Regions from separate parts of the Streptomyces sp. NTD107 genome, predicted to be linked through region 2. Evidence: riboswitches for the same ligand, from Rfam matches in the RefSeq annotation. Region 2 holds a riboswitch; the other holds the start of a gene.

Region 1 (3,199 bases), on a different contig from region 2:
GCCAAGCCGGACGGCCTTGAGCTGATCGTGCCCGGCACCGAGCGGGAACTGCTGGCTCCGCTGCCGGTACGCACCCTGCCCGGGGTCGGCCCGGCCACCGATGGCGTACTGCGCCGGGCCGGGATCAGCACCGTGGGCGATGTGGTGCGGGCCGGCGAGGTCGAACTGCTGCGGCTGCTCGGCACCGCGCACGGCGGCGGGGTGCATGCCATGGCGCTGGGCATCGACGACCGCCCGGTGGTCGCCGAACGGGACGCCAAATCGGTGTCGGTGGAGGACACCTTCGATGTGGACCTCACCGACCGGGCCCGGGTGCGCCACGAGGTGGACCGGCTGGCCGAGCGGTGTGTGCGCCGGCTGCGCGAACACGGCCGGTCCGGGCGCACCGTGGTGCTGAAGGTGCGCAGCCACGACTTCTCCACCCTGACCCGCTCGGACACCCTGCGCGGGCCGACCGACGATCCGGCGGTGGTGCGGGAGCTGGCCGCCCGGCTGCTGGAGGGGGTGGACACCACCAACGGCGTCCGGCTGCTGGGTGTTGGTGTCACCGGACTGGCGGATTTCACCCAGGAGGATCTGTTCGCCCAGACGGGCGCCACCGTCGAGGCCGAAGCCGGGACCGGGGCCGAGGAGGAGGGCCGCGGGGCGGACCGGCCGGCCCCGGACCCCGGCCCCGGCCCCGGCCCCGGCTCAGAGCCCGAGCCGGCGCCCGACCGGCGCTGGCTGCCGGGACTGGATGTGACGCACACCGAGTACGGGCCCGGGTGGGTGCAGGGCAGCGGCGTGGGGCGGGTCACCGTGCGCTTCGAGACGCCCGGGTCGGCGCCGGGCCGGGTGCGTACCTTCGGCGTGGACGATCCGGCGCTCGGCCGCTCCGCCCCGCCGCCGCTTCAGCCCTCCTCGTCCGGCGGCGGCGAGGCCAGCCGGCCGAAGTCCTGATCCGGCGGCGCCGACTCCTGCTCCGGTCCCGCCATCGGCACATCGAGACCGTAGTGGTGGTACAGCTGCAACTCCTGCTCGGGGGACAGATGCCGGCCCACCCCGAAGTCCGGCGCGTCCTTGATCAGCGACCGGTCGAAGGGCACCCGCAGCGCGTCGTCGACCACCTCGCTGGGCTCCAGCGGCACAAACGCGTCCCGGCTGAAGAGACCGGTGCGCACAGCCGCCCATTCGGGTGCACCGGTCGCGTCATCCAGATAGACCTCGTCCACCGTGCCGATCTTGGCTCCATTGCGGTCGAACGCCTTGCGCCCGATCAGGCTGCGGGGATCGATATCGGTCTGCACGGTTCCTCCCACGGGTCATCACTGCCGGGCCGCACGCCCCTTCGCCCTTACGTAACGGCACATACCCGAAGCTGGCCAGTCGAGTGCTGCCGCCACCGGTCGCGGGGCTCCGGCTCCATGGTCGCAGCCCCAGGGCCGCTGGTAGGCTCGAAAACGGTTGTTGACCTCGTGCGGGAGAGTCCACCGGCCCCCGGGCCGGCGGCGCCGAAGGAGCAAATCCTCCCCGGAATCTCTCAGGCCCCCGTACCGCACGCGCGAAACCACTCTGGAAAGCAGGGTGGCGGCCGGACATCCGTCCCGGCCCCGCCCTCACCGACGGTGAAAGCCGCGCCGACGCCCCGCCCGGGGCAACGACGCGGTGAAGCTCTCAGGTTGAGATGACAGAGGGGGAGGCCGCAGCAGGCACCGCCCGGTGGTTGCGGGTCCCAGCGACCAGGAGGCCCCCAGATGTCCGAACGCCCACTCCCGCTCAGCGCGCTGGAGCACGGCTCGCCCTTCGCGGCCCGCCACATCGGCCCCGACGCGGCCGACCGGGCGAAGATGCTCGCCCACGTCGGCTTCGGCTCCCTCGACGAACTCACCACGGCCGCCGTGCCCACCTCCATCGCAGGCACCGGGCCGCTGCGGCTGCCCCCGGCCCGTACCGAGGCCGCCGTGCTGGCCGAGCTGCGCGAGCTGGCCGACCGCAACCAGGTCCTCACCCCGATGATCGGCCTGGGCTACTACGGCACCTTCACCCCGCCGGTCATCCTGCGCAACGTGATGGAGAACCCGGCCTGGTACACGGCCTACACGCCCTACCAGCCGGAGATCTCCCAGGGCCGGCTGGAGGCCCTGCTGAACTTCCAGACCGTGGTCGCCGACCTCACCGGGCTGCCCACCGCCGGTGCCTCGCTGCTGGACGAGGGGACCGCCGCCGCCGAGGCCATGGCACTGTCCCGCCGGGTCGGCAAGGTCAAGCAGGGCGTCTTCCTGGTCGACGCCGACACGCTGCCGCAGACCGTCGCCGTGCTGCGCACCCGCGCCGAACCCACCGGGGTCGAGGTGGTGGTCGCCGACCTCGCGGCGGGCATCCCGGACGCGATCGCCGAGCGCGGCGTCTTCGGCGTCCTGCTCCAGTACCCCGGCACCGGCGGTGCCGTCCGCGACCCGCGCCCCGTCATCGAACGGGCCCACGAGCTGGGCGCGATCGTCACCGTCGCCGCCGATCTGCTCGCTCTCACCCTGCTGACCTCCCCGGGCGAGCTGGGCGCCGACCTCGCGGTGGGCACCAGCCAGCGGTTCGGCGTACCGATGGGCTTCGGCGGCCCGCACGCCGGCTATCTGGCGGTCCGCGAGGCGTACGCCCGCTCGCTGCCGGGCCGGCTGGTCGGTGTCTCCCGGGACGCGGCCGGCAAGCGCGCCTACCGGCTGGCGCTCCAGACCCGCGAGCAGCACATCCGCCGCGAGAAGGCCACCAGCAACATCTGTACGGCGCAGGTGCTCCTCGCCGTGATGGCCGGCATGTACGCGGTTTACCACGGCCCGGACGGGCTCGCCGCCATCGCCCGGCGCACCCACCGGTACGCGGCGCTGCTGGCGGCCGGGCTGCGGGCCGGCGGGGTGGAGGTGGCGCACCGGGAGTTCTTCGACACCGTGACCGCCGAGGTACCTGGCCGCGCCGGGCAGGTGGTGGCCGCCGCCCGCGCGGCGGGCATCAATCTGCGGCAGGACGGCCCCGACCGGGTCGGCATCGCCTGCGACGAGACCACCACGCGTACCGAACTGGCCGCCGTCTGGGCCGCCTTCGGGGTGGACCCGGCGCTCACCGACCTCGACACTCTGGACGCCGCCACACCGGACGCGCTGCCCGGCGCGCTGCTGCGCACCGATGAATACCTCAGCCACCCCGTCTTCCACGAGCACCGCTCGGA
Region 2 (3,199 bases):
GCACGCTGTGCCGCAGCCAGTCCACGACGGGGTCGGTCACCGCGTCCAGCAGCACCAGCTGCACCGGCCACGGCACGGCGCAGCGCGCCAGCGCCCGGCCGAGCGCGTCATGGCTGCCCAGCCGGTACTCCTCGGCCAGCTCGTCCAGCTCCACGCCGATGAACAGCGCCGGGGCGCCGCCCTCCGCGCTGGCCAGGCCGCGCCGCGCGGTGCGGACGTACGGCAGCTGGGACAGCTCGCCGGCCGCCGCCGCCAGGAAGTCGACGGGCTCCTGCTGCCAGTCGGGCTCGAACAGCCGCATCCGCGCACCCGTGGGCATGCCGGGGGCGCGCTCCCCCGGGGTGTCGCGGCACAGCTGGGCGACGCCCTCCGGCGGCACGGGGAGGCCGACGGTGCCGCCGGGGTTGACGGCCAGCCCGGCCTGGGGCGGCAGTCCGCGGGCGAACTCCTTGACCGGGGCGACGGTGAAGGACATATGGCTGCCCACCACCAGCTGGAACTGTTCGGCGGAGCTGAAGACCGGGACGTACACCGCGCCGTTCAGGTCGATGGTCGGCAGGTCCAGGGTGCGGCTGGCCGGGCCGCCGCCCTCGGGCAGCGGCACCCACACCGGGCTGCGGCCCAGCACCTGGAGCAGCCGGGGCGCGGCGTCCGGCACGCCGACGGACGCCGCCAGCGCCTCCTCCAGCTCATTGCCGGGCCATCCCCCGCCCGCGCCGCCATCCGCGCCGCCGCCGGCGCCGCCGTGCCCGGGGTCCTGCCAACGCTCGTTCATCTCGTCCCACCACCATCTGATCCGGTCTGTAGGGCACCCTAATGGCTCAGCCCGGGCCGTCATGCGATGATGAGCCGCACAACAACCGCAGGACAATCGAACAATGGCCGTTCGACCACGCGCGGGAGAGTCCCCGGTCCAGCGCCGGGGCGCCGAAGGAGCAAGTCCTCCCTTGAATCTCTCAGGCCCCGATACCGCGCGCGGAAGGCAAATCTGAAAAGCGGGCCCGGCCGAACGGGCCCCACCCACGGTGCAAGCCGCAAGGCGAACCTCTCAGGTGCCGATGACAGATGGGGAGGGCGAGCCGTATCCGCGCGTCCGCGCACCGCCCGCCGCCCGTACCCTCTGGAGCCACCTCATGACGTCCCGTATCACCGCGCTCGACGCCGTTCACCGCGAGCTGGGCGCCACCATGACCGACTTCGCCGGCTGGCAGATGCCGCTGCGGTACGGCAGCGAGCGCGCCGAGCACCAGGCGGTACGTACCGCCGCCGGTCTGTTCGACCTGTCCCACATGGGCGAGATCGCGATCACCGGGCCGCAGGCCGGGGAGCTGCTGGACCACGCCCTGGTCGGCAAGCTGTCCGCGCTGGCGGTGGGCCGCGCCCGGTACACCATGATCTGCGACGCCGAGGGCGGCATCCTCGATGATCTGATCGTCTACCGGCTGGCGGACGAGCACTACCTGGTCGTCGCCAACGCCGCCAACGCGCAGCTGGTGCTGGACGCCCTGACCGCGCGCGGCGCGGGCTTCGAGGCCGGAGTGCGCGACGACCGGGACGCGTACGCGCTGATCGCCGTCCAGGGGCCGAGCGCGCCCGCGATCCTCGGCGCGCTCACCGACGCCGATCTGGCCGGGCTGAAGTACTACGCGGGGCTGCCGGGCACTGTGGCCGGCCGGCCCGCGCTGATCGCCCGCACCGGGTACACCGGCGAGGACGGCTTCGAGCTGTTCGTCGCGCCGGGCGACGCCGAGCCGCTGTGGCGCGCGCTGACGGCGGCCGGCGAGGTGTACGGGCTGGTGCCGTGCGGCCTGTCCTGCCGCGACACGCTGCGGCTCGAAGCCGGGATGCCGCTGTACGGGCATGAGCTGACGGCCGCCACCACGCCCTTCGACGCGGGGCTCGGCCGGGTGGTGAAGTTCGACAAGGACGGCGACTTCGTGGGCCGCGCGCCGCTGGAGGCGGCGGCCGAGCGGGCGGCGAGCGCGCCGCCGCGCCGCCTGGTCGGGCTGGTCGGCGCGGGCCGCCGGGTGCCGCGGGCCGGGTATCCGGTGCTGGACGCGGCGGGCACGGTGATCGGCGAGGTCACCTCCGGCGCCCCCTCCCCCACCCTGGGCACCCCGATCGCCATGGCGTACGTTGACGCCGCGCACGCCGCGCCCGGTACGGAGGGGGTCGCGGTGGACATCAGGGGCGGCCGGGAGCCGTTCGCCGTGGTGGCGCTGCCGTTCTACCGGCGCGAGAAGTAGCGGCGCGCGGCGCCGGCCGGCCGGCTGCCGCCCCCTCGTCCTTTCTCTCTTCATCCCCGCTTTCCTCCCGCATTGTCACCATCGAGGAGAATCGATCCCATGAGCAACCCTGTCGAGCTGCGCTACAGCAAGGAACACGAGTGGCTGTCGGCCGTCGAGGACGGTGTCGCCACGGTCGGCATCACCGCCTTCGCCGCCGACGCGCTGGGCGATGTCGTCTACGTCGAGCTGCCCCAGGCGGGCACCTCGGTCACCGCCGGCGAGACCTGCGGCGAGCTGGAGTCCACCAAGTCGGTCAGCGATCTGTACTCCCCGGTCACCGGTGAGGTCACCGAGATCAACGACGCGGTGGTGGAGGAGCCGGCGCTGGTGAACTCCGAGCCCTTCGAGGGCGGCTGGCTGTTCAAGGTCCGCATCGACGGCGAACTGCCCGGCGATCTGCTGGACGCCGACGGCTACACCGCCTTCACCCAGGGCTGAGGGGGACCGCCGCCATGTCTTCGTCCGTACTGAACCAGTCCCTGCACGAGGTGGACCCGGAGGTCGCCGCCGCCGTCGACGCGGAGCTGCGCCGCCAGCAGTCCACCCTGGAGATGATCGCCTCGGAGAACTTCGCGCCGGTGGCGGCGCTGGAGGCGCAGGGCTCCGTGCTCACCAACAAGTACGCCGAGGGATATCCCGGGCGCCGCTACTACGGCGGTTGTGAGCATGTCGATGTCATCGAGGACCTGGCCCGGGAGCGCGTCAAGGCGCTGTTCGGGGCGGAAGCGGCGAATGTGCAGCCGCACTCGGGGGCCTCGGCGAACGCCGCCGCGATGGCCGCGCTGCTCAAGCCCGGCGACACCATCATGGGTCTCGACCTGGCGCACGGCGGGCATCTCACCCACGGGATGAAGATCAACTTCTCCGGACGGCTCTACCACGTCGTGCCCTACCACGTGGCGGACGACACC

Evidence for each region. A riboswitch is a leader RNA that binds a small molecule or an ion and turns the genes downstream of it on or off. The one in region 2 is predicted to bind glycine.
Region 1: it holds a riboswitch for glycine, as region 2 does, so the genes downstream of both, gcvP (aminomethyl-transferring glycine dehydrogenase) here and gcvT (glycine cleavage system aminomethyltransferase GcvT) in region 2, are expected to answer to the same signal.

The regions. Positions count from the first base shown of each region.
Region 1 is NZ_JCAJZV010000001.1:524,661-527,859, forward strand. Features, by position in the region: gene AC5WRL_RS02315 (DNA polymerase IV) at 1-939, shown strand, start outside; gene AC5WRL_RS02320 (PRC-barrel domain-containing protein) at 891-1,298, opposite strand; glycine riboswitch at 1,448-1,545, shown strand; gene gcvP (aminomethyl-transferring glycine dehydrogenase) at 1,734-3,199, shown strand, end outside.
Region 2 is NZ_JCAJZV010000018.1:62,394-65,592, forward strand. Features, by position in the region: gene AC5WRL_RS25960 (enhanced serine sensitivity protein SseB) at 1-775, opposite strand, end outside; glycine riboswitch at 888-982, shown strand; glycine riboswitch at 984-1,075, shown strand; gene gcvT (glycine cleavage system aminomethyltransferase GcvT) at 1,134-2,246, shown strand; gene gcvH (glycine cleavage system protein GcvH) at 2,346-2,726, shown strand; gene glyA (serine hydroxymethyltransferase) at 2,741-3,199, shown strand, end outside.